3 regions of the Providencia sp. PROV_01 genome follow, and region 2 is predicted to be linked to each of the others. Evidence: predicted binding sites of a transcription regulator. Region 2 holds the regulator's gene; each other region holds the start of a gene.
The links. Region 2 encodes PurR, which represses purine synthesis genes. Its sites were predicted from a motif close to CANGCAAACGTTTGCNTG; they were not measured.

Region 1: the regulator PurR is predicted to act here: its motif matches at 9,337-9,354, upstream of purE (5-(carboxyamino)imidazole ribonucleotide mutase).
Region 3: the regulator PurR is predicted to act here: its motif matches at 2,935-2,952, upstream of guaB (IMP dehydrogenase).

The regions. Positions count from the first base shown of each region.
Region 1 is NZ_JBRFKD010000002.1:1,529,123-1,540,314, forward strand. It holds gene ACU696_RS07480 (SDR family oxidoreductase) at 1-699, opposite strand, end outside; gene tesA (multifunctional acyl-CoA thioesterase I/protease I/lysophospholipase L1) at 779-1,420, opposite strand; gene ybbA (putative ABC transporter ATP-binding protein YbbA) at 1,388-2,074, shown strand; gene ybbP (putative ABC transporter permease subunit YbbP) at 2,071-4,518, shown strand; gene ACU696_RS07500 (esterase-like activity of phytase family protein) at 4,805-6,175, shown strand; gene ACU696_RS07505 (MFS transporter) at 6,303-7,541, opposite strand; gene purK (5-(carboxyamino)imidazole ribonucleotide synthase) at 7,658-8,740, opposite strand; gene purE (5-(carboxyamino)imidazole ribonucleotide mutase) at 8,740-9,255, opposite strand; gene lpxH (UDP-2,3-diacylglucosamine diphosphatase) at 9,413-10,138, opposite strand; gene ppiB (peptidylprolyl isomerase B) at 10,148-10,642, opposite strand; gene cysS (cysteine--tRNA ligase) at 10,910-11,192, shown strand, end outside.
Region 2 is NZ_JBRFKD010000002.1:2,940,814-2,952,005, forward strand. It holds gene ACU696_RS14275 (outer membrane lipoprotein) at 1-397, shown strand, start outside; gene slyA (transcriptional regulator SlyA) at 844-1,278, opposite strand; gene ACU696_RS14285 (DUF1289 domain-containing protein) at 1,814-2,053, opposite strand; gene gloA (lactoylglutathione lyase) at 2,220-2,627, shown strand; gene rnt (ribonuclease T) at 2,755-3,399, shown strand; gene ACU696_RS14300 (Grx4 family monothiol glutaredoxin) at 3,499-3,846, opposite strand; gene sodB (superoxide dismutase [Fe]) at 4,326-4,904, shown strand; gene purR (HTH-type transcriptional repressor PurR) at 5,345-6,370, shown strand; gene punR (DNA-binding transcriptional activator PunR) at 6,380-7,285, opposite strand; gene punC (purine nucleoside transporter PunC) at 7,408-8,634, shown strand; gene ACU696_RS14325 (helix-turn-helix transcriptional regulator) at 8,946-9,704, shown strand; gene ACU696_RS14330 (putative quinol monooxygenase) at 9,729-10,001, shown strand; gene ACU696_RS14335 (riboflavin synthase) at 10,215-10,880, opposite strand; gene ACU696_RS14340 (MATE family efflux transporter) at 11,157-11,192, shown strand, end outside.
Region 3 is NZ_JBRFKD010000002.1:2,490,546-2,501,737, forward strand. It holds gene ACU696_RS12175 (TonB-dependent receptor domain-containing protein) at 1-1,413, shown strand, start outside; gene xseA (exodeoxyribonuclease VII large subunit) at 1,476-2,843, opposite strand; gene guaB (IMP dehydrogenase) at 3,015-4,481, shown strand; gene guaA (glutamine-hydrolyzing GMP synthase) at 4,567-6,144, shown strand; gene ACU696_RS12195 (porin) at 6,706-7,800, opposite strand; gene alr (alanine racemase) at 8,167-9,396, shown strand; gene ACU696_RS12205 (phosphatase) at 9,615-10,352, shown strand; gene ACU696_RS12210 (GNAT family N-acetyltransferase) at 10,465-10,935, opposite strand; gene rlmA (23S rRNA (guanine(745)-N(1))-methyltransferase) at 11,069-11,192, shown strand, end outside.

The sequences.
Region 1 (11,192 bases), 1.4 Mb from region 2:
TACTTTTGGGCGCGGGCTTTCTAACGCATGGATCAATTTTTCTACCACATGTTCCGGTGTTAAGGTAAAACGTGAGGCAATACCTGGGTTTTTAACAGGCTTATCTTTTTGAGTTTGTTCAACATTTTGAGTAAATGCTGTATGAATAGGGCCGGGCTCAATTAAGCTTACTTTTACCCCCGTTCCTGCCAACTCTAGGCGTAAGGCATCAGACCATGCTTCCAGTGCGTATTTACTGGCTGCATAAGCGCCACGGCCGGGGGTTGAAATCACCCCCATTACCGAACTGGTTTGGATAATTCGGCCTTCATGGTGCGCGCTCATGGCGGGTAATAGCAAAAAAGTTAACTGGTGAACACCAAAAAAATTAGTGGAAAATTGTGCTTCGAGTTGCTCGCGGCTGACACTATTTAATGGCCCATACACCCCAAAACCGGCGTTGTTGAATAACCCGTAAAGGCGATGATTACAGAGTGTTAGCACCGTTTGAGCCGCTGTTTCTATGCTATCTTTATCATCGAGGTCAAGGGAGACGGTGTCATAACCCTGTTCTTTCAGGCGCAAAATATCACTTTCTTTACGGCAGGCAACAATAACATGGTAGCCACGCTGGCGAAGTGTTTGTGCAGCACAAAAGCCAATACCGCTTGAAGCACCTGTGACTAGGACTGATTTTTTGTTTCGTGCTGATGTTTGCATAACTTTACCTTGGTTTCATGCAACTGAATATATTTCGGGTATAAAAGAGCGTTTTAATCCCCCTTGTTTAACGTCTGTTTTATTGACTAGACGGTAAAATATGTTCAGAAAGTTGTTTTTCCATAAAATCAGCAATGGATGGCTGGGCTTCAACCGTCGGGTGAATACCGTCTTGTTGTATCCATTCAGGCTTAGTTATCACGGTTTCCATATAAAATGGCAGTAATGGAATTTGATTACTTTGCGCCAATTTCGGATAGACTTTTTCGAAACTTGTCGTATAACGTTTTCCATAGTTAGGTGGAATACGAATTTGCATTAAGAGCGGTTTCGCACCGGATTGCACGATTTGCTTAATAATCTGTTGTAAATTAGCTTCAAGTTGTTCTACTGGGAGACCTTGTAAGCCGTCATTTGCACCTAACTCAATCAATACCCAGTTAGGTTTGTTTTGTTCGAGTAACATGGAAAGGCGTTCTAACCCCTGCGCAGAGGTATTCCCACTAATACTACCGTTAATAATAGCAACGGGTGGGGAAAGTTTCTGCCAACGTTCGGCAAGCAAAGAGGCCCAAGCCTGCTCAGCCGGTAGACGGTAGCCTGCACTTAGGCTATCACCTAAGATTAATAGCTTAGTTGACGCAAGTGCGTGCCCACTTGCAGTCAGTAACAGGAGAAATACCAATATATGTCGGCGAATAATATTCTTGAAGTTCATCATCTCATTAAACGTGTTGGCCAAGGTGAACATGAACTGACTATATTGCAAGGTGTTGAGCTAATTGTCGAGTCCGGGCAAACAATTGCTTTAATTGGGGAGTCTGGTTCGGGGAAATCAACCTTGTTAGGGATTATCGCGGGGTTGGATGACGGCTCCAGTGGAACGGTTAATTTATTAGGCCAAGACCTCACTAAAATGGATGAAGAGCAACGGGCACGTTTACGGGCACAAAGTGTCGGTTTTGTGTTCCAATCTTTTATGTTAATCCCAACCTTAAATGCCATTGAAAATGTGCAACTTCCTTCTTTGCTACGTGGCGAATCTGAGTCTGAAAGTTATCAACACGCGGCGAGTTTACTGACTGATTTAGGCTTAAAAGATCGCTTAAAACACATGCCACCACAGTTGTCAGGGGGGGAACAACAACGCGTTGCACTTGCTCGAGCTTTTAATGGCCGCCCTCAGATTTTATTTGCTGATGAACCAACGGGTAACCTCGATCGCCATACAGGGGATAAAATTGCAGATTTATTATTTGCGATGAACAAAGAGCATGGAACAACCTTGATTTTGGTTACTCACGATAACGAGCTAGCTGCGCGTTGCCAACGTCGTTTGCGTTTGGTTGATGGGCAGTTGAGGGAAGAAGCATGATTTGGCGTTGGTTTTGGCGTGAATGGAAAACACCCTCTTTATTGATTGTTTGGCTTGCGCTTACTCTTGCAGTTGCCTGTGTATTGGCTTTAGGGCGAATTAGCGATCGCATTGAAAATAGCATGAGCTACCAAAGCCGTGAGTTGTTAGCGGGGGATTTAGTTTTACGCTCTTCTCATCCAAGCGATCCTACATGGTTACAGGAAGCCCAAAAAGAGGGCTTAGCGCTCAGCCAACAAATATCATTTTCTACCATGGCTTATGCGACAGAAGATGAAGACGCTCGGCCACAATTGGTGTTAGTGAAAGCTGCAGATAAGGCATATCCATTATATGGCGAGCTTATCACTGAACCCGCTGGGTTAACCCCGACAAAAGGGGAAATATTAGTCGCTCCGCGGCTATTAGAATTATTGAACCTCAATGTAGGGGATAACATTGATATCGGAGATGCAACGCTAAAAGTCTCGGGTAAATTAATCCAAGAGCCCGACAGCGGATTTAACCCGTTCCAGATTGCTCCAAGAGTATTAATAGCGATTGAAGATGCGCCACTAACGGGGGCTATTCAAGTAGGCAGCCGATTAACGTATCGCGACATGTTTGCCGGTGATCGTCAGCTGATTGATGCATTTCAACAAAAATATGAGCAAGATCTGCGAAATGATCAACGTTGGTATACATTAAGCGAAGATAACGGCGCAGTAGGGAAAACGTTTCAACGTGCTCAACAATTTTTATTGCTATCAGTGTTATTAACACTGTTGCTAGCCATTGCTGCGGTCGTGGTTTCAATGACGCATTATTGCCGCAGCCGTCATCAACTAATCGCAGTATTAAAAACTCTAGGAGCAGGGCGTAGCGCATTACGTCAGTGGATTATTGGGCAGTGGTTAGTGATTTTAATCGCTGCGGCTTTACTCGGCTCATTATTAGGTTTGGCTTTTGAAGGCATTTTAATGCAAATCTTAGGGGCTATGTTGCCGAAGGAATTGCCACCTGCGAGTTTAATGCCTTGGGTTTGGGCAATCGGTACATTATTCATTATTGCTATTATTGTTGGCAGTCGCCCTTATTACCAACTGATGGCAACCCAGCCTTCAAGGGTATTACGTGAAGATGCCAAATCACCCGTTTGGCCGCTGTATTATTATCTGCCAATTGTTATTTTAATTGTGGTTGGTGGGTTATTTATTTTTGCTGGCGTAAACCCTCTGTTATGGTCAATTTTAGCGGGTATTGTCGTGGTGGCCATTCTACTTGCGCTGATTGGTTGGGTAGGCTTATGGGGGCTACGTCATATTAAGTTTCGCCAATTAAGTTTGCGTTTATCCGTTAGTCGCCTATTGCGCCAGCCGTTACAAACCATCACACAAATGAGTGCATTTTCGCTATCATTTATGTTATTGGCGCTGCTAATTTTAGTACGTGGTGATTTGCTTGATCGCTGGCAGCAACAGTTACCCGCAGATAGCCCGAACTATTTCTTAATTAATATGAACCAGTCACAGCTTGAACCTGTTACCAAGTTATTGGCTGAGTTTGATGTCAAGCCAACAGAGTTCAACCCTGTGGTGTTAGCGCGCTTAACCGATATTAATGACCAGTCAGCGATTGAATGGGCAGATCAACGTGATCCAAATAATAATACGGTGCGACGTGAATTGAGCTTAACTTGGCAATCTGATTTAGCGCCAGCTAATGTGGTTGACGAAGGGACATGGCCACCGAAAGCGGGAGAAGTTTCGATCGAACAAACGGTTGTCAAAGAGCTCGGATTGAAATTAGGCGATAAACTAACATTTAACGCAGGGGCTCAGGTCTTTAGTGCAACAGTCAGTAGTATTCGTACGGTTGATTGGGAGAGCCTGCGACCGAACTTCTATTTTATTTTCTCTGAAGAAAGTCTTTCTCAAATGCCGGCCACCTGGCTGAGCAGCTTCCACTATGACGGTGATGGGCAGCTATTGACGCAACTTAGCCGTCATTACCCGACAATTAATGTGCTCGATACTGGCGCAATTATTACCCAAATTCAGCAAATTCTTCAGCAAGTTAGCCAAGCTCTTGAAGTTATGGTGGTACTGGTTATTTTTTGTGGGTTATTGCTACTATTGGCTCAAATTCAAGTGGGGATGAGCCAGCGAGAGCGGGAGCTTGTGGTATATCGAACATTAGGCGCTAGCAAAAAATTAATGCGTAGAACGCTATGGAGCGAATTTGCATTACTTGGCTTAATGGCCGGGCTTGCCGCAGCTTTTGGAGCAGAAATTGCATTGTGGCTGTTGCAAAGTAAAGTGTTTGATTTCCCATGGCAACCTGAATGGCGTATGTGGGTATTATTGCCTTTGTGCGCGGCAATTTTATTGTCTATTTGCGGTGGGTGGTTAGGACTGCGTTTATTAGGGACGGGTAATCAGCACCGTCGTTTACCTAATAGTTAAATACTCGTCATACTTCGAGTTGCAGCGTTGTTGACTGCGTTCAGATAGCCGGATCATAGACTTATGTATGCTCATCGGTCTATCTTCGCTTGTCGCCTAGCTGTAACTCGAATTATTTAGAGTATGTGGTATTAGGGGAATACCTTGATACCCCTATTTATTGAATATTCTAAAAACAACCTGTTTTTCAGTAAAATAACTGTCTCCAATCCTTCATAAAAGCTTCATTCATCAACGTTATGATTCCGCCATCAATTATTGATAGCCTTAAAATGGAAACATAATAATGCAGAATAACTATTCTATTAAACGTAAACTGGGCTCGTTATCTTTATTGGCTAGTTTAATTTCATTTAGCATCACTGGGTTTGCTCAACAAGAAGTGCCAGCTACATTAGCGGGTCACTCCATTCTTCCGGTTAATTCCACTGTCGCTACACCTGAAAATGCACCTTCAGACATGCAAGTGAGTGGTAAATTTACCACAGGCGCTCGTGTAGATAGTTTAGGGAAAGTGGAAGGTAAATCTGCAGATCGCCCAACGGGAATGCACATTCCAATTAAAGGCCAGCCACGTCAAGGGCACTCGGGTATCAAACGCATGGCGGATGGTACTTACTGGGTTTTAACTGATAATGGATTTGGCAACAAAGTAAACTCTCCTGACTCTATGTTGTATGTCACTCAATATGACATTGATTTTCAAACGGGTAATACGACACCATTAAAAACGGTTTTCTTCCATGATCCCGATAAAATTATCCCTTTTCATATTACGAATGAAAGTACAAAAGAACGCTATTTAACAGGCAGTGATTTTGATCCTGAAAGCTTTCAATTTGCGGATGGTGCTTTATGGGTTGGTGATGAGTTTGGTCCTTACTTAATCAAAATGGATTTGGATGGTAAGGTATTAGCCTTGTTTGAAACGCAAGTAGATGGAAAGAAAGTCGTTTCTCCTGACCACTACCAAATCACCACACCGGGCAAACCCACAGATAAAGTGACTTTCCAAGTCAACCGTTCGAAAGGTTTTGAAGGTATGGCATCATCGCCAGACGGTTCTAAGCTCTATCCAATGCTAGAAGGGGCGATTTGGCTTGATGACAAACAAGATTATGAAAATGTTGATGGCAAACGTGCAGCACGTATTCTTGAATTTGATGTAAAAAAACAAGATTGGACTGGCAGAAGTTGGTTATATGTCTTTGAAGATAACCAAAACGCCATTGGTGATTTTAATCTTATTGATGATACTCACGGCCTAATCATTGAGCGTGATAATGGTGAAGGTACAGCAGATAAAGCCTGCACGGCGGGAAGCAGTAATACTGAAAATTGTTTTAGTAATTTAGCTAAATTCAAGCGTGTTTATCGTATTGAATTTTCAGATAACAATATAGGCAAACCAGTAAATAAGCAGGCTTATATTGATTTAATGAATATCAAAGACCCGAACAATATGGCAAGAAAACCTTTAAATGACGGGGTGTTTACTTTCCCATTCTTTACCATAGAGAACGTTGATGTGGTTGATAGCGAACACATTATTGTTGGCAATGATAATAACTACCCGTTCTCATCCAGTCGTGAACCAAATAAAGCGGATGATAACGAATTTATCTTATTAAAAGTTCCTGAGCTGTTAAAACCATAATTGATTTTGCGCCACATTTTGATTTTTCCGGTGGCACAAATAAGCGGTATGTTTTGATCCAATATCTGGTCTTAAACTTGTTTTCCCTTTGGTTTTAATTTTTCCCGAGCTAAGCACTCGGGATTTTTTATTTGTGATTGAGTGCAGGGGGCTTCATCATCAAGGTAAGACCTAAAATCACGACAACAGGCGCAGCAATAATCAAAAATGCAGGGGTGAAACTCCCTGTGAAATCTTTTATTGCACCAGCAATAAAAGGCGCTAAACAAGCAACGGTTGAAATTAAATTCACCACAGAGAATAGTTCTAGGTATGGGCCTCGGCCAAAATAATTTGAAAGCAAAACACTTGATGCCAAAAAAGTCATGCCGTAGCCAATGCCAACGCATAACACAAACAAGATTAGCCATAGCCATGAGGTGGCAATACTGAGGAAGATAACACCTAATACCATGGTAATTAGGCTACCAATTAATAGTTTCTTTGGTTCTAGCCATTCCCCAGCGGCTCCACCAATAAGCCTTGAGAATGCATTAACAAATGCCATTGTGCTTAACAATGAAACCGCCACGGTCAAGCCAAAACCACGCTCTTCAATATGGGCAACAGCAAAGCTATTAACGGTAATACCACACCATAAAAATGAGGTATAAGTTGCAGCAATTAAGTAAAACTGCCATGTACGTAGTGCTCTGCCGACTGTCCATACTTCTGGAGTGCGATAAATGGGTTTACTCGCATCACTCACTTGTTTTTGCATCACTTTTTTTGCGTGTTCTTGTTCTTGTTTACCTTCACGCAGCATAAAAATAGTGATTAACGTGACAATGCTCAGATAAACGGCGCATAGAACCCAATGCATACGCCAAGAGCCTAACTGGTTTGAGGCGTAAAAGTAAATCCAAGGGCCTGCAACGCCTCCCAAACCCCCGATGGTGAAATATAACCCAAAGGCAAGGGATTGCTTTTCAAATAGCCGTGAAAGTACGTAAGTCCCAGGAACTGTGGCGAGTAAGGTGAAACCAATACCAATTAATGCGGTGCCTAAAAAATAGGTGCTGATGGCTTGCGTGGAATAAAGGCTATAAAAACCCGCAACAAAGACACTAGTACCTAGCAATAAAGTGGCCCGTACACCGACTTTACGGATCAGTAGAGAAGGGAGAAAACTCGCAAGCCCGCAAGTTAAGCCCAGTAGCGTAAAACCAAATCCAGCCTCACTCCAACTCCATTTGAGCTCACTTATCATCTCAGGCAAAACCACACCAAGAGATGTAAAGGTGGTTGCAGTGGCTAAAAAATAAACCAGCCCTAATAGAACAAGAATGCACCACTGATAAAACGGACTAAAAGGCTGCGAGGACATATTGACTCCAGTAATGCCGCACACCTTAAATCAGGATATTTGTTTTCTGGATGACGGCGTAAATAGCATAATGCCCGAAAATAGGTTCGGGCATCGAATAGGGCTATTTTCCCTATTTATTGGTGAGAGTACCAGTCTAATTTTGCATTTGCCCACTCAATGCCACTTTTGTACTCATTTGGTAAAAGTGGAACTAAAGCAGCAAGTGTTGCAGACAATTGATTGCAGTCGCGATGAGAAAGGTTTAAATGGCCCACTTTCCGAGCAGGGCGCACCTCTTTTTCATACCAGTGAAGGTGAACTAGGGGGAAATTTAACCAGTTTATATTTACATCCGTACCAATTAAATTGACCATAACAGCAGGGCTATACACTTCAGGTGATGGCATTGGCAGGTTTAAAATGGCACGTAGATGTAACTCAAATTGGCTAATGGATGCGCCATTTTGTGTCCAATGGCCGCTATTATGTACTCGAGGCGCAATTTCGTTAATCAGTAGGTTATTGCCCACGACAAAGCATTCCATTGCCATCACACCAATATAACCTAACTCATCCATGACCGCGCTGAGCATGGCTTGAGCTTGTTCCTGTTGCGGGTTAGTTGACTTAGGGAAGGCTACACTCGTCCGCAAAATACCTTCTTGGTGCAAATTATGAGTAATTGGGTAAAAAACGGATTTCCCCTCTGCATTTCGGGCCCCAATGACAGACACTTCCGCGTCAAAAGGGATGCCTTGTTCAACGATACATTCACCGTAAATTTCAGCGGGTAAGTCTTTTTCATCACCAGGGCGAACACGCCATTGACCACGCCCGTCGTAGCCGCCAGTTCTGCGTTTTACAATGAGGAAATCGCCTAAAGTTGCAAATAATTCAGGCCATTGTTCAGGGGATTCTAATAATGCCCAAGGTGCAGTGGAAAGTTGCAAACTATCAAATAAACTTTTTTGTGGGAACCTATCCGCTAAACGTGGAAAAATATCACGGTTAATAAAGGCATTATGGCGAGCTAATTCTTTTGTCAAAGGTGTTTCTGGCCAGCGTTCAATTTCAGCGGTGATGACGCTTTGCTGATAAGGAACGGCTTCCGGCTCTGCATCAAGCCCAACAGGAAAAACGGCGATACCTAATGGCTCACCCGCTTGACGCAGCATGCGACCTAGTTGGCCATTACCAAGCACACAAACGGGTTTCATTATGCTTCCCTCGGGTCTGGGTTGTTTAGCACATCATTGGTTTGTGCTTCACGCCACGCGGCAAGGCGGTTGAAAATAGCAGTATCACTTATTGCTAATACCTGAGCGGCTAACAGTGCTGCGTTTGCTGCACCTGCTTTACCGATTGCTAGTGTGCCGACAGGGATACCTTTAGGCATTTGAACGATGGAGTATAGGCTGTCGACACCACTGAGAGCAGCGCTTTGTACTGGTACACCAAAGACAGGTACTAAGGTTTTTGCAGCTAACATACCCGGTAGATGAGCGGCACCACCAGCGCCTGCAATAATCACATCAACCCCATTTTTTTTCGCATTTTCAGCAAAGGAAAATAATTTATCCGGGGTACGGTGCGCAGAGACGATTTCGACATGAAAAGGAATTTGGAGTTCATTTAATACATCAGCCGCGTGCTGCATTGTCGTCCAATCACTTTTCGAACCCATAACAATGGCGATTTTTGCCGCAGATTGAGCAGAAACTTGGGCAGTCATTTGGTGCTTTCCTGTAGTGAAAAAAACATGACCCTAAGATGGGGAAATTGAATTAAGGTGATCATATCACGGTAATGCAGTCAGGAAAACGTTTGCGTGATTAATAATTAAGCAAACGAGTCGTGTATGCGATGAGAAATTCTGGGGCTAATTAAAATTACTCGAATGGAAAGAAAATCAGTTCAATGCCTTGCTCGCTAATGACAAAAGCAGAACCTTCATAGTGCCATGCACCTAATACACCTCGATAATGCAATTCACCACCGATATTCACCTCATGAATAGCAGGGCGGTGAGTATGACCATGGATCATCCATTGCGCTTGGTGCCTTTGTAATGCATCAATAACGGCTTGCGAATTGACGTCCATAATCGACTCGGCTTTCATGCTGCTTGCATATTGGCTATTTTGTCGCATTTTTTGCGCGATACGGCGACGCACAAAGAGGGGGAGTAGCAGAAACAGCCGTTGGACCCAAGGTGTGTGAACTTTTTTACGGTAGTTTTGATAGGCGGCATCGTCTATACATAATGTATCACCATGCAAAATTAAAATACGTTTACCATAAAGTTCGAGCAATGTTTCTTGCGGTAATAGGGTCATGCCACACTGTTTCGCATAGCGTTTACCGATTAAAAAATCCCGATTTCCATGAATGAAATAACAGGGTATTCCGCGATCTGTAAGCTGTTTTAGTTCGTTGGCAACTTGTTGATGTAGCGGGTTGTTGTCATCATCGCCCACCCAATAATTGAAAAAATCGCCGAGAATATACAGGCTTTCGGCATGGATGGCTTGCTGTTGAATAAAGTTGATAAAACCGGCGGTGATCGCCGGTTCATCTTCACTTAAATGCAAATCTGCAATGATGTAAGTGGACATGCGTCAGGTTTACTCGCTGACAGTCACTTTTTCAATGATAACGTCTTCACGTGGAACGTCTTGGTGGAAACCGCTACGGCCAGTTGAGACACCTTTGATTTTGTCAACAACGTCCATACCTTCAACCACTTCAGCAAATACACAGTAACCCCAGCCATCTGGACGTTCTGAACGGAAGTTTAAGAAGTCGTTGTCAGCAACGTTGATAAAGAACTGTGCTGTTGCTGAATGAGGGTCGTTAGTACGAGCCATTGCTAAGGTACCACGGCTGTTTTTTAAACCGTTGTTAGCTTCGTTTTTGATAGGTGCTTTAGTGTTTTTTTGTTCCATGCCTGGCTCAAAACCACCGCCTTGGATCATGAAACCATTAATAACACGATGGAAAATGGTATTATTGTAAAAACCTTCACGGCAGTAAGTTAAAAAGTTTTCGACTGTAACGGGGGCTTTATCGTCAAACGTTTTGATAACAATATCACCGTGATTGGTATGAAATGTAACCATAATAGCTATCCTGAATAATTGTTTTTTGTGCGCTAACTTGCGAAAGCGTTGAGATCAGCACGTTTATATCACAGATAAAACCTGACTTGAAGCGGAAGGAAGCTTAGCGGGTAGTTTATAGCATAATAGGTGTGTATTAAACCTAATGAATAAACTGAAAAGGAAGCGGGGTAAACCCTTGCATTCTTAAGGTGATCGGGGTTCAATAACATGATATTTTATCGGTAGAAATCGATAATCATTTTTCAAATAAATGGAAAAGTTCAGATGCTACAAATTTTTAATACACTAAGTCGTCAAAAAGAAGAGTTTAAGCCCATCCACGCAGGGAAGATTGGGATGTATGTGTGTGGCATCACTATCTACGACTTGTGTCATATCGGCCACGGCCGTACATTTGTGGCATTTGATGCAATTAGCCGCTATTTACGTTATTTGGGTTACGACTTAAATTATGTGCGCAACGTCACCGATATTGACGATAAAATCATTAAACGTGCAGCAGAAAATAATGAAAGTGTCGAAGAGCTAACAACACGTATGTTGGCTG
Region 2 (11,192 bases):
TTCTGGTGATACTATTTCAGCCAAGGATGCGAAACAGGTACAGACTGTGACTTATGGTACTGTTCTGAATGCTCGCCCTGTGACTATTCAAGCTGGTGAAGACGGCAACGTAATTGGCGCCATTGGTGGTGCAGTACTTGGTGGGTTATTAGGTAACACTATCGGTGGTGGGACAGGTAACACATTAGCAACTGCTGCGGGTGCTATCGCTGGTGGCTTAGCTGGCCAAGAAGCTCAAGGCGCATTAAATAGAAGCCAAGGTGTTCAATTAGAAATCCGCCTCGATAGCGGCAAAAACATTGTTGTAGTTCAAAAACAAGACCCAAACACCTTCCGTAATGGTCAACGCGTTATGATTGCGAATAGCGGAAATACCGTTACTGTATCTCCTCGATAATCTTACGGTTACTAAATTAGGTATGCTCACCGGCTATTGCCGGTGAGCATTTCTTATAAAAATATTGCTGAATAATATAATAACTTTATGTTTGATAATCATATTTTATATTTATCATGCATGGCTTTTAAGTAATGTAAATTCTTGTTTACACATAAATGCCTTGCTTTCAAACCAATAAACTTATTTTAGCCTATCCCCTCTAATCAATTGTTTGTTATTAATTAATACACACCAATGAATTAGCTAATAAAAAAACAAAAGCAACGTCAAGACATACAATTTACAACTTTAATTATATTTCACAGCAATCATTCAACAAGAACAATAACCGAGTGTGATTGCTCATCCTATTATTACCCTATAAAAATTGCATGATCCAATTATTTTTATTACCAATTTAATAATTAGCATATCATTTATTAGCTAGTCATATTATTTTCACATCAAGAATCATTTTGCAGTCTTAAAATATTCTTTTCAAGCTTCAGAAGTAATTGTGACAACTGATAAAGCTCATCTTGGCTAATGTTATTCAATATTTCTAGACGCGTATTATTTATGACTTGATCTACAGTTTTAATAAAAGGTTCAGATTCTTCAGTTAATTTTATTCTTTTAGCTCTCCTATCATTTGTGCAAGTATGCCTAGAAATAAGTTTTTTTTCCTCCAACTGATCTAGAGTTCTTACTAATGAAGGCTGCTCAATACCAATCGCTTTCGCTAACTGTATTTGTGATTGTTCAGGTGGTAGTTGACTTATATTATGTAATGTAACCCAATGTGTCTGTGTGAGTTTAAGAGGCTTCAAACAATAGTCGATTAATGCTCTCCACATGCGAACAACACGTGATAACTCTGTCCCAATTTGTGATTCCAATTTACCCTCCTTTATATAATTATAATGTCTAAAAAACATACCGTCTTCATATTATTTTTTGAATTATATATTAATTTCCTTTTATATTTACAACTTTTTATTTATACATTAGCTATTAAATACCTATTTCTAGTTATAATGACTGGTTTATTATGTGGTATAACTCCCATTAATACTTCGCAAACTCATCCATTATCTCAATCCAGGCTTAATAAGATAACCTATCAATTATCTTATTAATAAGAATAGCCGCACTCTCCTTTTTGATCTATCTATTTTACCTCTTATAGTAGTCATGAATAACAATAAAAAAAACAACGACAAATAAACCTTTAAAAAACAAATGAATATAGTTAATCTTAAAATCATGTTAATTACAGTCATTTTGATTTAACCTATACTAATTTTTAATAAATAAAATTTCATTGAAATATAAACCAAGAAATAAATAGCTTATCATTAATTCCAGTTGAATTAATTCACATTAGGAATAAAACATTTGTTTTATTCCTAATGAAATTTAAGAAGCTGGGGATTAAAAGAGTCGTTGTTGCTTATCGATGATTTTTTCTTGATCTGGTTTTTTATTTAATATTCTTAAATAGCGTTGGCGACATAAACGAAGTACATTTCGTTTTTCAGTATCCGAGAATTTTAGCCAATTAAAGCGTTCATCACGAGTGCGGTAACAACCTCGACAATAACCTTGCTCATTACTTTGACAAATACCACGGCAAGGGCTGGGGATCTCAAAAAATTCAAGTTGTTCGGCCATAAGTTTCCCCTTCAAAAGAAAAAATCACATTAAATCTGTGATATACTCCTAAAAATGAGTATTACCATTATTTGTTCAAAAAACAAACTGTAATCATTGTATTTATTAATTTAAGCACGTTATATTAATAGGTAAATCGATTCAGGCTGATTCTAAGAGGTTTAAAATGCGCTTACTCCATACTATGTTACGTGTTACTGATATGCAGCGTTCTATTGATTTTTACACAAAAGTGTTAGGCATGCGCTTATTAAGAACGAGTGAAAACACAGAGTATAAATACTCTCTCGCGTTTGTTGGTTACAGCGATGAAAGTGAAGGCGCCGTCATAGAGTTGACCTATAACTGGGGTGTTGACCAATACGATATGGGTAATGCATATGGTCATATCGCTCTAGGCGTCGATGATGTTGCAAAAACGTGCGATGATATCCGTAACGCAGGTGGAAACGTCACACGTGAAGCGGGCCCTGTTAAGGGCGGAACCACTGTGATTGCATTTGTGGAAGATCCTGATGGTTATAAAATTGAACTGATCGAAAATAAAAGCGCAAGTAAAGGCTTAGGCCATTAATTCGCGATATGATTTAGAAGTTTAGGTACCTAACTTAGCACCTAAACTTCTATCACCGTTTACCTGCAAATTTTTACTGGTTTTGACATAATGTCATCCAACTAGAAAACTAAAATCGAAAGTCCTAATGTCTGAAAAAAACAATCCAAACGCCCTAGTGAACCGCTTTAGGGGATACTATCCTGTCGTTATTGATGTTGAAACTGGTGGGTTTAATGCAAAAACTGACGGCCTGTTAGAAATTGCTGCCATCACCTTAAAAATGGATAAAGACGGCTGGCTCTCCATGGATGAAACATTGCATTTTCATGTAGAACCTTTTGAAGGGGCGAATCTTGAACCGTCCGCTCTTGCCTTCACCGGAATTGATCCAACAAACCCTCTACGCGGTGCTGTTAGCGAATATGACGCCCTTCATGCGATATTTAAAGTCATTCGCAAAGGAATGAAAAACACAGATTGTAATCGCGCAATTATTGTCGCTCATAATGCTAATTTTGATCACAGCTTTGTCATGAATGCGGCCGAGCGAGCAGGTTTAAAACGTAATCCTTTCCATCCATTTGCGACCTTCGATACTGCAGCACTGAGTGGCCTTGTATTTGGTCAAACAATTCTGGCAAAAGCTTGTGTTTCTGCGGGTATCCCATTCGATGGTAAACAAGCTCATGGCGCACTGTATGATACGAATCGCACGGCTTTGCTATTTTGTGAAATCGTTAATAAGTGGAAAAAATTGGGTGGTTGGCCAATTATTGAAGACAGTCAATAATCTTTTAGTAAATCACCATGACAGAAAAAACCGTATTTGATGTAAAGCAAAAATGCCTTCGTCAAATACGGTTTTTACGTCTTTTATTTGTGGCTTAATTTAGTCTGCGCTAGCTTCATCTGCTGGACGATATTTATCCGCAGTTTCTTTGATTAGAGACTGGAGCTCACCACGCTGGAACATTTCCATGATGATATCACAGCCACCGACCAGCTCACCATCCACCCATAATTGTGGAAAAGTCGGCCAGTTTGCGTATTTTGGCAATTCAGCGCGAATATCTGGGTTTTGTAAGATATCAACATAAGCAAAACGCTCACCACAAGAAGACAGAGCTTGTACTGCTTGAGCAGAAAAACCACAGCTCGGAAGTTTAGGAGAGCCTTTCATATATAATAAAATTGGGTTTTCTTTAATTTGGCGCTCAATTCTTTCAATAGTTGTCATTTTTAACTTCCTTAAAACAAAGATGCAGGTTTGCAGTCAGCCGGTAACTGAGAGTCTACCGCAACTTAACAGAATACATTGACTGATATAATAAGAAACTGAATTGTTTCATACAATATGCCAGTTTTATAGGGGCATTACTATAGCATTCCAAAAAGCAAAAAGGCATCTTTTCTATCTTCTCTTTACCTAAGTCAAACAAGCAGCTATTTCTAGTTAAAAATGCATATTTGATATATTCAGGTCATCCATTCGCAATATCCATATGATTTCTATGTGTAACTCCCCTATTTATTTGTTAACATCTGTGTAACGTTATTACCTTTACCTTTGTAAGGTTTAACGTGTTATCATTAATATATTAAATATCATATCGCCGATAGGCGAAACTCTAATGATAAGCAGTAACCGACTATTTCGCTCATTTTAAGAGCAAACACCCTAAGTTTTTTGATATAAAAGCAATCAAGGAGTACGCAATGTCATTTGAACTACCCGCTTTACCGTATGCAAAAGATGCTTTAGAACCTTATATCTCAGCTGAAACCTTAGAATATCACTATGGTAAGCACCATAACACGTACGTTGTTAACTTAAATAACCTAATCAAAGGCACTGACTTTGAAGGAAAATCTTTAGAAGAAATTATCAAAACTTCTGAAGCCGGAGTTTTTAACAACGCAGCACAAGTTTGGAATCACACTTTCTATTGGAATTGCTTAGCGCCAAATGCAGGTGGTGAACCAACAGGTAAAGTAGCTGATGCAATCAATAAATCATTCGGTTCTTTCGCTGAATTTAAAGCTCAATTTACTGATGCAGCAACCAAAAATTTTGGTGCAGGTTGGACATGGCTGGTGAAAAAAGCAGATGGTAGCCTTGCTATAGTGAATACATCTAACGCTGCAACACCTATTTCTGGTGATGATAAGCCCGTGTTAACTGTTGATATTTGGGAGCACGCTTACTATATCGATTACCGTAACGCTCGCCCTAAATATTTAGAAAACTTCTGGGCACTGGTTAACTGGAAATTTGTGGAAGAAAATTTAGCATAACAATTTCTGCTTGTTGCTAAGTTTAGATACAGCAAGGGCGAGATATACTCGCCCTTTTAAATTCACCCTACTCAAGGCTGAAATAAAATCAGAAAATATGCGCAGCAAGAAAGATAATTAATGCTAATGAGCCCAGCGCAGCAAGCAATCCATATTTAACATCTGTATCCATGAGTTCCTCTCATTCTAATGTAATTGAATTAATAAATAACCATGAAATAATAAAGGTTATTAAGTATACATATCCAAAAAAGTAAAACTAGTGTCTATATCACATGTTATAACATCAATTATTTCTTTCGTTTTTGCGCTAGATCAGACAAAATCGACAACAAATCGCTAAATTATTGCCAGCAAAGGATCAATGCATCAATATGCAGGTAATTTTTTAACAAGAATTCTTATAGAGACCGGTTATTGGTCAGGAGTTTTTTTCCCCCATGGCAACGATTAAAGATGTGGCGAAGCGCGCTGGCGTATCTACCACAACCGTATCCCATGTTATTAATAAAACGCGCTTTGTAGCTGATGACACTAAGGCTGCGGTTTGGGCTGCAATTAAAGAGCTCAATTATTCGCCAAGTGCGGTTGCCCGTAGTTTAAAAGTTAACCACACAAAGTCGATTGGGTTGTTAGCAACTTCCAGTGAAGCGCCTTACTTCGCTGAGGTGATCGAATCTGTTGAAAATAGCTGTTATGAAAAAGGCTATACGCTGATTCTTTGTAATTCTCATAACAATTTGGGAAAACAAAAAGCGTATTTACAGATGCTAGCACAAAAGCGCGTTGATGGCTTACTTGTGATGTGTTCCGAGTACCCTGATACCTTAATTGGTATGCTAGAAGATTACCGCAATATCCCAATGGTAGTCATGGACTGGGGAACTTCTCGTGGCGATTTTACAGATAGCATTATTGATAACTCGTTCCATGGTGGATACCTAGCAGGTCGCTATTTAATTGACCGTGGGCATCGCGATATTGGAGTGATCCCTGGTTCACTTGAAAGAAATACAGGTATTGGACGTTTAACTGGCTTCAAAAAAGCAATGGAAGAGGCCAAAATTACACTAAAAGAAGAATGGATAGTTCAGGGGGATTTCGAACCTGAGTCTGGCTATAAAGCAATGACGCAAATTTTAAGCCATAAACAGCGCCCTACCGCTGTATTTTGTGGTGGTGATATCATGGCAATGGGAGCAATTTGTGCCGCTGATGAAATGGGATTACGTGTTCCACAAGATATTTCAATCATTGGCTATGATAATGTGCGAAATGCGCGCTATTTTACACCGGCATTGACCACAATCCACCAACCCAAAGAGCGTTTAGGGCAAATGGCCTTCACAATGCTGCTCGATCGTATCGTCAATAAGCGCGAAGATGCTCAAACAATCGAAGTCCACCCTCGCCTTGTAGAACGTCGTTCTGTTGCAGATGGTCCATTTATCGATTACCGCCGATAGTACGAATAACTAGGTTGAAAGCCACTCTGCGTTAAGCGTTTCGTTATCGCCAAGGTAATCTAACAACCAGCTGAGCGCTGGTGATGTATTATTTTCCACCCAAGTTAAACAGCAAGGACTGGGTGGAAAAGGCTGCGCTAATGATAGTTCAACTAATTGGCCGTTTTCACAAAGCGGAGCCGCTCGATGCTCAGGTACCATCCCAACACATAACCCATTAACTAAACAAGCTAAGCCATTTTCCCAGTAAGGCACAACAAGCCGACGCTGGTTATCAAGAGCCCAAGTATCACGTTTGGGTAGGTTACGTGAAGTATCTTCAAGGCACAAACTAGGGTACTCTCTCATTTGATCATCGGTCAGTTTTTCACCTATTCTGGCTAATGGGTGCTCTGGGCTTGCAACACACATCCACGACATAAAACCCATATCACGGAAACTATACCTTTCACCAATTGGAGATGCTCGAGTCGCACCAATCGCAACATCTACACGCCCATCAGCAAGTGCATCCCACACCCCATTAAACACCTCTGGATGAATAAAGAGTTCGATATCAGGAAAATGACGATAAAAATCAAGAATTAGCTGTTCTGTCCGCTGTGGTTTGACAATACAATCAACGGCAATACTAAATTGACCACGCCAACCATTCGCAACTTGCTGACACTGGTGACGAGTATCTGTCATTTTTTTGATAACAGAACGGCTCTCCTTAATAAATATCGCCCCAGCTTCCGTTAGCACAACATCACGATGTCGACGCTCAAACAGAGGAACCGCAAGCCATTCTTCAACTTGCTTAACGGTATAGCTGATTGCAGAAGGTACACGGTGCAATTCTTCAGCAGCACCACTAAAGCTTCCAGTTCGAGCAACTGCATCAATCACTTCGAGTGCATGCGCAGACCACATAACTTCTCCTTTCAAAAATTTTGATAACAAGATCCAAATATTACCGTTTCACAACCTAAAAAAATAGCCTATACAATGGCGTCATCATTAACATTTTTTTAAATATCAGATAAGTAATAATTATGTCGAATACTGTGAAAAAAAACGCCCCTGGATTTATGGTGTACCTTGCAGGACTTAGCATGCTGGGGTTTTTAGCCATTGATATGTATTTACCTGCATTTGGTGCTATGCAAGACACCCTGCATACATCCGAAGGCGCGATCAGTGCTTCTCTCAGTATCTTTTTAGCTGGTTTTGCCTTCGCTCAGCTATTATGGGGGCCATTATCAGACAAACTTGGCCGTAAGCCTGTTCTCATTGTGGGCTTAACTATTTTCATTTTAAGTAGCTTAGCTATTTATTGGGTGGAAACCGCAACACAGCTATTAACACTACGTTTTTTACAGGCGGTTGGAGTCTGCTCCGCGGCTGTTTTGTGGCAAGCACTAGTTATCGACCGCTATGATGAAGCAAATACCCAAAAAGTTTTTGCTTCTATTATGCCGCTAGTCGCGCTATCCCCTGCTTTAGCGCCATTATTAGGTGCATGGGTTCTTGAGCACCAAACATGGGAAGCAATTTTCCTGATCCTAATGGCGGTGGGTATATTACTTTTATTACCAACGCTCTTTTTGAAAAATGTTTCAGTTAAAACAATAACTGATGACAACCAACCACAAGCTAAGATTTCTTTCTCAAATTTGCTCAGTTCCCCTGTTTTCAGCGGCAACGTACTAGTTTATGCATCCTGTAGTGCAGGTTTCTTCGCTTGGCTAACAGGTTCTCCCTTTATTTTACGCAATATGGGCTTCAATCCTGCTGATATTGGTTTGAGTTATATTCCACAAACTCTAGCCTTCATTATTGGTGGATATGGCTGCCGTATTTTATTAGCAAAAATCCGAGCAGAAACAATATTTCCATTGTTACTTCTTGGTTACGCGCTAAGCATGTCCATTTTATTTATCATGGCTATCTATACCACACCATCATTAACCATGATCTTGATTCCATTCTGCTTTATGGCAGCAATGAATGGAGCCTCTTACCCAATTGCAGTATCTAAAGCACTAAATACATTTCCTAGTGCGAGTGGTAAAGCAGCTGCGTTACAAAATGCCTTACAATTAGGGCTATGTTTTTTAGCAAGCCTACTTGTTTCTGCCTTGACCTTCGATCCATTGTTGGCAACAACCGGGGTCATGGCAGTCACAATTATTCCAATGGCCATTGGCTATTTTATGCAACGTTGTGCCAGCAAAAACAATCAAACTCTTAAGCAAGTCGATTACCATGCGAATTCATAAAGTGTAGTTTACTGAATCAACCATGCCGATAAGACTCGGCATGGTTTTTATTTTAGTGAATTCAAGAAAATGTTCCTTCAGTGTATAGCACTTGTGAGGATACGGTAATATTTATTAAGTATGTTGCTATATAACCCATTATTCTTAACTTACAACCCCTAATATTCTCTCATCAATTTTCTTTATTCAAAGCGGATTTCACTAAAAAATAAGGCTTTTATTTTGTCATCTACTAAGATATAGATATTTCTTGGTTAATTTTCTTGTTAAAAAACGTTATCATTGCGACATTAAATAATGAGTGCTCAAAAATGATGTTAAAACAGTATTATCCACCAGATGAATTAAAATCCTTTGTTAGTTCTATTTTGATAATCAAAGAGTTTACAGAGGCAATTAAAATTTTCCCTGGAACTGGTGCTGAAATCTGGGTTTCATCAGATGCTTTTTGCATGACAACAGAGAGCGACTCAGTCGCAGACTCATACCAACTTATTATTCCTAGGGTTAATACGTTTACTGCTAGCCCCAATCATTCTAAAGTCATGGTATTACGTATTCGTCATGATGCCTTACGTTTTTTACTACCTCAAAGCACACTAAATTATACGGATAAACCCATCGCATTGAGTGGCATATGGGAAGACCGCTGGTTTGAAGCTTTAGCTAATTCTTCATTTAAAGAGCTGTTAGAGTGTTTTAATAAGACAAAAGCCAAGAAAAAACCTCATTTCATAGATGAAATCTTAGAGTTGCTATATCGTAACCCAACTAAAAAAATCACTGAAATTGCCGAAGAGACCGGCTTACATGTCCGTGTCATTCAAAAAGAGTTTCTAAAAGAATATGGTATTACGCCAAAAAGGTACCAGATCAATTGTCGCTTAGAACATGTTTTAAAAAGTATGGTAGTAGAACAAGACACCTACCGCTGGTTTGAAACAGGCTATTATGATCAATCCCACTTTTACCGTGATTTTAAAAGATACTTTACTATGACGCCGTCGGCATTTTTAAAATCGAGTTATTCGCTTTTTTACAATACAAAAACTAAGTACCCATTAAGATAGTTCTTAATACATAAGGAGAACGGAATGAGTATTGTTGTGTATGCCCAAATTACAACAGAAAGGACGGATGGGTATTTAACGAAAGAAATCGTTCGTGACTTAGCAAAACTAAGCCGCCGAGAGAAAGGATGCATTCAATATGATCTTATGGCTAAAGAGAATGGTTACATTGTTTTCGAGGAATGGGAAGACACTCAGGCATTAGAGATGCATAAAAATAGCCCTCATTTCAGGCGATTAGTTGAAGCAATTGAACGTGATAACGCCAGCTTTTCTGTCAATTTTAGTGAAAGATGATCTATTAATAATGAAAGCTAGAGCTAGTTGTCATTTTTGAGAATTTTAATCATCTTTATTTAATAGAACTTCATAACCTACATTCAAGAAACAAAGATTGAACGTGTTTCATTCAGGCTATAGCATAAACCATTATTGCTATAGCCTACCTGACTGTTTATGCCGCTATTTATCTTTCAAGCACGAAACACGGTTATTACTTTGCATGCCTATTTACTCTGTTTTTGCTGCGTCAGCCAATTCTTCTGCTTGTTGTAATAATCTTTCTTGTTCTTTTTGATTTAAAACACGCTCAACAGTATCAACAATCGCCTGAGTTTGTGGATCTATCTCAATATTTATTTTATCACCCAAACGTTTTTTACCTAATGTTGTTCTCTCTAATGTTTCAGGAATGAGATGCACACAAAAACGATTATTGATCACGTCACCGACAGTTAAACTAATACCATCAATCGCTACAAATCCTTTATGTAAAATGTATTTCATTAATGGTTTATCATGAATTGACAACCAAATTTGATGGTTATCTTCAGATGTGAAGATTTTACTAATTTCAGCGGTTGTCATAATATGACCAGAAACAACATGCCCACCTATTTCGTCACCGTATTTTGCGGCACGTTCGATATTAACAACATCACCTTCTTGCAATTCCCCCAAATTAGTTAATCTCAGGGTTTCTTTAATTAGATCAAAACTGACTCTTTCGCCATCAATTTTTGTTACCGTCAAACAACAACCATTATGCGCAACGGAGGCCCCTGTTTCTAAACCTTTCAGCAATTCTGGGGTAAACTTCATTACATGAGTTCTAAAGTTGGCTCTTTCTGTAATTTCAATAATAGGAGCAGTCGCTTGAACAATGCCTGTAAACATAATGATTCTCAGTGTAGTGGATTAATAGACTCAGTTTACATCAGAATTTTTAGAGATCTATCCTATTTGAGTGGTAAACAACACGATAATAAACCTTATATTCAGTAATATATTAGGCTTGAAAATGCTCTTTTATAGTTTGTTACCATATCATTATTGGAATCTATTTAGAAACGGGATAGAATGAGCGGTTTTTAATAATCAATGAGTTTTAAGTAACTCACTTATTTTTCTAATTTTTTTCCTCTTACTTGCTTTTATTACAAAGGTGTATGCGTGCAGAAATATTTTACAGAAGCGCGTAGCTTGTTG
Region 3 (11,192 bases), 450 kb from region 2:
AAGCTCACACGAAGAAAGATTAATAGTGAAGATTATTATATTAAATATAAATATACGCCGCTAAATGAATTAATTGATGTTGAGGTTTTAGCGAGTCATGGAAAAAATGACCAACAATTTGAAGGTGACTCATTAGGTTGGGCATTAAGGCAAGGTAAATCCAAAAATATTGGCGATGGTCTTAATCTTTCTAATACAAGCCGGTTTTCCTATGGTGATATTGATTTTGAATGGAAAATAGGTTCTAAGTTATCTAAAACGAAGTATGAGCGAGAGGTTAGTTCTGTTATTGACCAAGATACGTTGAACTATAATCCATTCTCGCCAAGTGGGTCGTTAGATCTTGCGAGCGCATATACACAATTGGAAGCCAAGTATGGGATCTATACAGCAATTTTTGATTTGAATTATATGAATTATCACTTAAAAGGTTTTAAACCTGCATGTGGTGATCAAGATTTTTGTTTTCCACAGGAAGCTGCAACTTTAAATTTACGGGGTAATGGTTTTAACCCCGGAGTTTTATTATCAGCAGAAATTATTCCTGAATTCCAGCCATTTGTCAGTTATGCGCATTCAATGAGAGCGCCGAATACGCAAGAAGTTTTTTATTCTCAAGAAGGTGGTAATTCAATGAACCCATTCTTAAAAGAAGAGAAATCACAGACATGGCAAGTTGGTTTTAATAGCTTTAAACCGGATTTAATTTTTGAAGGTGACCAATTTAATATGAAGGCATTATGGTTCCATACAAAAATTAAAGACTATATTACGAGTAAGCCTTATTTACTTTGTCGCCCAAGATCAAATGCTGAACTGGCTTGGTGTTTAATGAATGATGATGTATGGGACAAAGAATTCCCAGAATTTATGCGTAAAAGCTATATGTATGTCAATGAGCCTCATGATGTTAATCTTCGTGGCTATGAATTACAGGCTAATTATGATGCAGGTATAGTTTATTCAACATTATCCTATACCAAAGAAACTGGGGATCAACCTAACTCCATAGCTAAGGTTGCTGATTTTAGTGCGGGAGATTTCACTGAGCTTCCTGATTATTATGTGACCTTGGATTCAGGTGTGCGTTTATTGGATGAAAAATTAACCGTAGGTACAACTATTACATGGACCGGTCCTTCAAAACGAATTGGTGTAGAGTCTATCGTTGATAACGATGGAAATGCACTAAAAGATAAGTATGAAAAACAACCTACAATCATTGATTTATATACAGACTATGAAGTTAATAAAAACTTTAAATTGATGATGACGGTTAATAATATCACGAATAAAAATTATTCGGATGCATTAAATCGTGCAAATTCTACCGCTATTATGGAAGAACGCGGTAAAAATAATGCAACAGCAAGAGGGCGTACTTATATGATTGGTGGACAGGTGCGTTTCTAATCAACGTATAAATTTAACACCACTTATCCCGTTATTTTTATCGAGATAAGTGGTTAAAATAATTATTTCGATATTCTTTTTACTTTAACCTTCTCAATATGAGTAACTTGGCTTTCAACCCAGCCATCATTCAGGCGAGTTTTCAGTGGTTGGCCAACTTTCACTTGGGTGGTTTTTTTCAGTACGGTGCCTTTAGCGGTTTCACTGATACTAAACCCGCGAGCTAAGGTGGCTAATGGGCTAACTGCTTCCATTTTTGAACAAGCGACAGCGAAACGTTGGCGGTAACTGTTAACCAAACTCGTGACCATATTCTGCAAATGATACTGTGTCTGCTGCAACTGACGTTGCTGTTTTTGCAATTGAGGGCGCAAATCATTTTGCAGTAAACGACGGTCGAGCCTTTCGAACTTAGATGTTGAATTTTGTAGTTGTCGAGTCATCGACTGCGCAAGTTTTTGTTGCAATAAATTAAGTTGATTATGTTGCCGTGCCAAACGTAATTGTGGGTGTTGTTGCTGTAAACGGTGATGCAAACGAGCAAACCTTTGTTGTTGACCTGCTACATAATAATCCATTGCCATTTCAAGGTGTTGCTGCGCAGATTTTAGCTGACGGAGCATTTCTAACTGGTTACGGCTAACAAGCTCGGCCGCTGCAGATGGGGTGGGTGCTCTTACGTCCGCCACATAGTCGGCAATCGTCACATCGGTCTCATGACCAACAGCGCTAATTATAGGCAGTTGACTAGCAAAAATGGCTCTAGCAACGATTTCTTCATTAAATGCCCATAAATCTTCAAGTGAACCGCCCCCGCGACCGACGATCAACACATCACATTCTTGACGCAAATTTGCTAGCTCAATCATCCGAGCAATTTGTGCTGGTGCCATCTCACCTTGAACGGCCGTTGGGTAGATAATGATAGGCAGGGAAGGGTCGCGACGACGTAAAATATTTAAAATATCATGTAGGGCTGCACCCGTTGCCGAGGTAATGATACCGACGGATTTAGCTGGGCTAGGTAGTGGTTTTTTATGAATAATATCAAACAAACCTTGGGCACTTAGTGTTTGTTTTAATAGCTCAAAACGTTGTTGCAGTAAGCCTTCACCGGCTGGTTGCATGCTCTCAAGGATTAATTGATAGTCACCTCTAGGTTCATATAAGGTCACTGTCGCTCGAACTAAAACTTGCTGGCCATTTTGTGGGCGGAAAGTGACTCGTGCATTTTGCCCACGGAACATGGCCGCTCGCACCTGCGCTCGGTCATCTTTTAAGGTTAAGTACCAATGACCTGAACTGGGTTGTGAAAAATTGGAAATTTCAGCTGTTAACCAAATACGCCCCATTTGGCTATCGAGAAGTTCTCGAACCGATTGGTTAAGCTTACTAACAGAGTAAATTGCGCTATTTTGTGAAGTCGACATGTGAGCCAGATCAAATTTTAAAACAATGACTTAATCGATAGATACTAACGCAGCTATAGGAGTTATCAAGTTTTTTTTCAAAAAAGTGCTGGAAGCAACCGTTTTCGGTGTGTATAATGCCGCGGCAATATTTTATACCTTTCCATAACGCTGCCTGGTGGGATATTGCCTATGTTACGCATTAAAAAAGAAGCACTAACTTTCGACGACGTTTTACTCGTTCCTGCACACTCAACGGTATTACCGAATACCGCAGACTTATCAACTCAACTGACTGCAAACATCCGCCTGAACATTCCTATGCTTTCTGCAGCCATGGATACTGTCACAGAATCTGACCTTGCTATTGCTTTAGCACAAGAAGGTGGCATTGGTTTCATCCATAAAAATATGACTATTGAGCGCCAAGCGGAAGAAGTTCGCCGCGTAAAAAAACATGAAAGTGGTGTCGTAACGGACCCTGTTACAGTAACGCCGGATACCACTATTCGTGAAGTGCAAGAAATGGCTGAGCGCAATGGTTTTGCTGGTTATCCAGTCGTGGCAAACGATAACTCATTAGTTGGTATTATTACAGGCCGTGATGTTCGTTTCGTGACAGATTTAGACCAACCTGTTACTGCGGTGATGACGCCAAAAGAACGTTTAGTCACCGTGAAAGAAGGCGAAGCACGCGAAATCGTTTTGCAAAAAATGCACGAAAAGCGCGTAGAAAAAGCCTTAGTGATCGATGATAACTTTCATTTGTTAGGGATGATCACGGTTAAAGACTTCCAAAAAGCAGAACGTAAGCCAAACGCGTGTAAAGACGAGCAAGGCCGTTTACGTGTTGGTGCTGCGGTTGGTGCAGGCGCAGGGAATGAAGAACGTGTTGACGCGCTGGTGGCTGCTGGCGTTGATGTTTTATTAATTGACTCATCACATGGTCATTCAGAAGGCGTACTACAACGTATCCGCGAAACTCGCCAAAAATACCCTGACTTACAAATTATTGGTGGTAACGTTGCAACAGCGGAAGGGGCGAAAGCCTTAGCGGATGCAGGTGTTAGCGCGGTTAAAGTGGGAATTGGTCCGGGTTCAATCTGTACTACGCGTATCGTCACTGGCGTGGGTGTACCACAAATCACGGCTATTGCTGAAGCGGCGGAAGCACTTGAAGGTACGGGTATTCCTGTTATTGCGGATGGTGGGATTCGTTTCTCCGGTGACATCTCTAAAGCTATCGCGGCAGGCGCTGCGTGTGTGATGGTCGGCTCAATGTTCGCAGGAACTGAAGAGTCTCCAGGAGAAACTATTTTATTCCAAGGCCGTACTTACAAAGCATACCGTGGTATGGGCTCACTTGGTGCAATGTCTAAAGGCTCGTCAGACCGTTACTTCCAATCAGATAATGCGGCAGACAAATTAGTGCCAGAAGGTATTGAAGGCCGCGTAGCGTATAAAGGCCGATTAAAAGAAATCATTCATCAACAAATGGGTGGCTTACGCTCCTGTATGGGGCTGACAGGTTGTGGTACTATTGATGCATTGAGAACAAAAGCAGAATTTGTTCGTATCAGTGGAGCCGGTATCCAAGAAAGCCACGTCCATGATGTTACTATCACGAAAGAATCTCCAAACTATCGTTTGGGGCAATAATCGATAAAATTTCTCAGGGTGGCGCATTCGTTCGATTGCGTCACCGATTCTTATTTTTGACTTGAATTTTTGGAATTCTCCTCAAATGACAACAAATATCCATAAACATCGCATTCTTATTCTTGATTTCGGCTCGCAATATACACAGCTGATCGCCCGTCGTATCCGTGAAATTGGCGTTTACTGTGAACTCTGGGCGTGGGACGTTACAGAAGAACAAATTCGAGAATTTAATCCAAACGGTATCATTCTTTCTGGTGGGCCAGAAAGTACGACTGAATCAGATAGTCCACGTGCTCCTGATTACGTATTTAATGCAGGTGTTCCTGTATTAGGTATTTGTTATGGCATGCAAACCATGTCAATGCAACTGGGTGGCGCAGTTGAGGTCTCTGGTGAACGTGAGTTCGGTTATGCCAATGTTGAAATCACTGAGCAATGTGAATTATTCCGTGATATTCATGACTCTCTGAACGAAGCTGGCAAGCCAGTACTTGATGTCTGGATGAGCCATGGTGATAAAGTTACCGCTATTCCTGCGGATTTTAAAACTATTGCCAGCACGCCAAGCTGCCCATATGCCATCATGGCAAATGAAGAGAAAAAATTCTATGGTGTTCAATTCCACCCAGAAGTGACTCACACTCACCAAGGCCTAAATATTTTAACGCGCTTTGTGAAAGATATTTGCCAATGTGAGGCACTGTGGACGCCAGCTGCAATTATTGAAGACACGGTAGCCCGTTTAAAAGAGCAAATTGGTGATGACCATGTACTGCTCGCGCTATCGGGTGGTGTTGACTCATCGGTTACTGCGTTGCTATTAAACCGCGCAATTGGTAAACGTTTAACCTGTGTATTTGTTGATAACGGTTTATTACGTTTAAACGAAGCAGACCAAGTGATGGAAATGTTTGCAGGTAAATTTGACCTGAACATTATCCATGCTAAAGCAGAAGATCGCTTCTTAAATGCGTTAGCTGGGATCAGCGATCCAGAAGCTAAACGTAAGAAAATTGGTCATGTATTTATCGAAGTATTTGATGAAGAGTCATCTAAGCTGCCTAATATCAAATGGTTGGCTCAAGGGACTATTTATCCAGACGTTATTGAGTCAGCGGCATCAGCAACTGGCAAAGCGCATGTTATTAAGTCTCACCATAACGTCGGTGGTCTGCCGGATGACATGAAACTTGGTTTGGTTGAGCCATTAAAAGAATTGTTTAAAGATGAAGTCCGTAAAATTGGTCTCGAGTTAGGTCTCCCGTACGACATGCTGTATCGTCACCCATTCCCTGGCCCAGGTTTAGGGGTTCGCGTATTAGGTGAAGTGAAGAAAGAGTACTGTGACTTATTACGTCGCGCAGATGCTATCTTTATTGAAGAACTGCACAAAGCTGATTTATATCATAAAGTTAGCCAAGCGTTTACCGTATTTTTACCTGTCCGCTCTGTTGGTGTCATGGGTGATGGCCGTAAATACGACTGGGTGGTTTCATTACGTGCAGTAGAAACTATCGACTTTATGACCGCGCATTGGGCGCACTTACCATATGATTTCCTAGGCCGAGTTTCAAACCGTATTATTAATGAGGTCGATGGCATTTCCCGTGTTGTTTATGATATCAGCGGTAAACCGCCTGCAACAATTGAGTGGGAATAATATAGCAATTGTTGATAACAGTTTTTAGTTATCGATAAATTCAAAGGCATCAGTTAGTTACTGGTGCCTTTTTGTTTTTTGGTGACGAGTAGGTCATTTTATTCTGGTTAAGTGATGATCACTTTATTGATTAATATGCTTATAGGTGGAACTGAAATGAAAAAAGTAACAATGGTTATAATAGATGCTCTTAGATTTTTAGGTAACCTAAAAAGCCCTTCAATAGAGTACTCGCAAATACTATATCTGTGCTTCAATGACGTCTATCGTAACGGTAATAAAATGGATATTAGGTCAATATATACTTATCGATGAGGGATAATAAATATCACCTAAAGTGGTATTTTTGAAGCCATGCTGTAGCAATAATAAATTTTTACCTGATTACGAATTTTAAAACTTTTATAAAATGATGAGAGATAATTTTAATGAGGGGAAAGTAGGGCTTACTGATATATTAAATTCAGTTAGATATTTAATGCATGATTGAGCAACAGGATTATAAAGTAAAAGCAATCCGTCTATAACGGATGCTTTTACTTTACGCTAGGGATAATAATTTTAGAATTGATACACTAACCCTAAGCCAAGCACGTTATCAGTATTCACTTTGTAATGGTCAGTAAAATCATTATCGTTTAACAAGTTGATTTTATAATCGATAACAGCACTCAAATTTTTATTAAAGTCATAAGCTGAGCCGATGGCAATATAATTCACTAATTCTTTATCCCCAAAGTTGCCTAAGTTTTTACCTTTGGAATAGTTATAGCCAATTGATGGGGTTAGACCGAAGTCAAAAGAATATAAGGCAACCACTTCAAGATTCTGAGTTTTATTTGCTATTGACTCCATATCATCATTACCAAAACGGCTCATATTAAGTGTTTGGCCATACATGACGGCGAGATAGAGGTCTTCGTATTCAAATTTCCCTCCTACGTTCCATGCTTCGGCGCGTTTACCCGTTGCACTACTGGTTGTGGCATCTTTTTGTTTTGGTGTGCGGGAAGATGAGGAGTAACCACCGCCAAGGGAAATACCATAACCTAACTCATAAGCAGTCGATAAGCCAAAACCATCGCCGTTATCGGTTAATTCATCTCCGGATGATAGGTTTTTTTCACCATTTTTACCCTGATATTGTAGTGCGAAGCTTAAACCGTCAATGTAACCAAAAGCATTATTATTGCGATAAGTGAGTAAATTGCGGTTACGGCTTAGCATGTAATTATCTTCTTGATCCATCGTATCCGCTCCCCAGAGTGGTAATACGTCTGTCCAAGCATTGGTATCATAAATAACACCATAATTGCGGCCATAATCAAGGGAGCCGTAATCTGCAAATTTTAAGCCTGCATAAGCTAAACGATTGCTATTTTCTTCAGTTGATTCCGATTGGTTAGTTTTCGTTTCCCATTCAAAACGCCCAAAGCCAATGAGCTGGTCGGTGATTTGCGAATCACCTTTTAGCCCTAGTCTGACACGTGAGTCGTCACCATCTTCGCCACTACGGTTTTTGGCAATATGATGGCGGACATCAATTTGTCCGTATACATCAAGTTTATTACCATCTTTATTGTACATTTCAGCGGAGTTAGCAACATTGACAGTAAGTAGTGTTGGAATAATGAGTGTGAGTAATTTGTACTTCATAACATAGCCTTATGGATTGAGTGATATTTAGTAAAAATTCCTAATTGATAGTTATTATCATTTAAGCATGTTAATTCGCCAAATAAAAAGTGTAACAAAAGTAAATGTTAGTGAAATTATTGCCATAACCTATTAAATAATAAAAATAATTTGATTTACGATGATTTCAACCAAATGTTTTATTTCTAAAAAAGAAAAATTAACTCGAAAAAGATATTTTGTCTTTTTATGCAAAAAAAGTGAATTATTACTTGTTCGGGGTATGAAGGTTGGTATTATTTAAAACCGATACATATTTTGTCTATTTCCACCTAGAATTATAAAAATAATGTCTTGGTAAAAATCACTAGAGATAAGGAACAACACGTGGCTTTTCGTTTGAAGTATCTGGCATTACTCCCTTTACTGGTTGCTGCAACAGCTTGTCAACAGCCAAACAATATCACAACACCGGTAGAAACATATGCGACACAAAACCAACCGGTGGTGGTTAATAACGCATGGATTGAAATATCTCGCAGCGCATTAGATTTTAATATTAAGAAAGTACAAAACCTACTAGGAGATAAATCTTCGCTGTGTGCCGTTTTGAAAGGAGATGCATATGGGCATGACCTTTCTTTAGTTACACCAATAATGATTGAAAATAATGTGCAATGCATTGGGGTAACAAATAATCAAGAGCTTAAGACCGTGAGAGATTTAGGTTTTAAAGGCCGATTAATGCGAGTGAGAAGTGCGACAGAGCAAGAAATGGCTCAGGCTACACAATATGAAACGGAAGAGTTAATCGGTAATTTAGAAATGGCGCAGCGCTTAAATGCGATTGCGAAAAAGCAGAATAAAGTGATTCCTATTCATCTGGCACTGAACTCAGCCGGGATGTCGCGCAACGGTTTAGAGGTGAGTACACTTGCTGGCCTTAATGAAGCTAAGCTGATTTCACAATTACCTCAGTTAAAAATCGTCGGTATTATGTCTCATTATCCAGAAGAGGATGAAACTCAGATCCGTAAGGACCTCAAAAAATTCAAGAAAGAATCTCAACAAGTATTGAATACGACAGGGCTAAAGCGTGAAGACATTACATTACATGTCGCGAATACTTATGCAACTATTACGGTACCTGAATCATGGTTGGATATGGTACGTGTCGGTGGCATTTTCTACGGCGATACCGTTGCGACAAATGACTATAAACGCGTGATGACACTGAAATCGAGCATTGCCTCTGTGAATCATTATCCAAAGGGAAATACAGTGGGTTATGATAGAACGTATACCTTGAAACGTGATTCTGTATTAGCAAATATCCCTGTAGGTTATGCGGATGGCTATCGCCGTGTATTTAGCAATGCGGGACATGCATTAATTAATGGCCAAACAGTTCCTGTTTTAGGAAAAACATCAATGAATACAGTCATGGTTGATGTTACTGATTTAAAAAACGTTAGCCCAGGAGATGAAGTTGTATTTTTTGGTAAACAAGGTAATGCTGAAATTACTGCCGAAGAGGTTGAGGATATCAGTGGTGCATTATTTACCGAAATGTCAATTTTGTGGGGAGCGACTAATAAACGTATCTTAGTTGATTAAGTTAATTTTTAATTCTGTGTATTTTAACCCGCAATAATCGCGGGTTTTTTTATCCTGAAAGTTTCTTAGGATATTATCTAATATATTGCAATATGTTGATAAAATGCTGTTTAGGTGAATGACTATCGAAACTTTTAAATTGATATGTTAGCTTGGTTGAATCTTTCCTGAGCAGGTAGGCTCGGAAGGCAAGTAGAAAAAATAGAAGGATATCATTTATGTATCAAGTTGATTTACATGCGCATACTATTGCCAGCACCCATGCTTATAGTACAGTTAATGAATATTTCGCTGAGGCCGCAAGCCGTGGTGTCAAACTATTTGCGATTACCGACCACGGGCCTGAAATGCAAGATGCTCCACATGAGTGGCATTTTGGTAATATGCCTATCTTGCCGAGAATTGTTGATGGTGTTGGTTTATTGTACGGTATTGAAGCAAATATAAAGAACAAGTTGGGTGAGACAGACTGCAATGAAAAGATCGCTCGTCATTTAGATATTATTTTAGCTGGTTTTCATGAACCGGTTCTTGAGCCCCAAAGTTTAGCTGATAATACAGAAGCTATGATTGCCACGATCCGTAGTGGTAAAGTGCAAATAATTACCCATCCAGGCAACCCTAAATATCCTATTGATATCAAAGCAGTAGCGCAAGCCGCGAAAGAGTGTAATGTTGCTTTGGAAATGAATAACTCTTCATTCCTACATTCAAGAGCGGGTAGTCAACAGAATTGCTTAGAAATAGCTAAGGCAGTTAAAGAAACTGGCGGGTGGGTTGCATTAGGTTCAGACTCACATTTTGCCGGGTATCTCGGCCGTTTTGATCGCGTAGTTGAAATGTTGGAATCAATTAGTTTTCCACAATCACAAATTTTAAATGTTTCTCCACGTCGTGTATTGGACTTTTTAGTGTCCCATGGGCGTAAGCCTATTGCCGAATTTGCTGATTTTTAGTTGTTATTCAAAACTGCATTCACAAATACAGTTAGCCTAAAATACAGTCAATATTAAATAGAATAAAGCCACAGAATAGCTTAGTGGCTTTTAACTCCAATTAAATTGAAAGTTATATTTCAATTTCCATTTGAACACAATCTAACTCGACTTGTGCGAGACAAGAGTAGTAGCTAGCATGTTTAATCGAAGTAAAACCATGTTTCTGATAAAAGCGTTCAGCATTTGGTGATGAATCTAATACCAATTTTTTAATATTTCTCTTTTTGGCTTCAGCTTTAATGGCATCTAATATTAAGCTAGCAGCTCCACAGCCAGTGTATTGTGGTAAGGTAAATATGGCATCAACACTGTTAGCCTCTAAATTAAGATAACCAGTTGCAACGGGCTCATCATTGTTATTTACCGCGACAAAGAATGGGTTATTCCTCACAATGTGTATATAACTTACCGGCATTTCATCAGGTGTCCAGGCACGGATCGTTTTTGCATCAAAACTCGTTGTGCAACCATGGCGAATTGCTTGGTTACGTATAGACCAAAGAAGTTCGGCTTCATCGGGGGTTGCTAACCTAATTTTTATCATGAGACACCCGCTAATGTTTTTTTATTACTTTTAGAGAACAAAAAATACAGTTAAAAAGCAAGATATATAACAGAAAGAAAACTAATTTGAATATGGTATACTCCCCCTTATTTTTAAATCAGTGACTGCTATGAATTATCAATGTCCTCTCTGTTTTACACCACTAAATCTTGCTAATAACAGTTATCGTTGTGCAGAAAATCATCAGTTCGATTGTGCAAAAGAAGGCTATGTTAACTTGTTACCTGTACAGC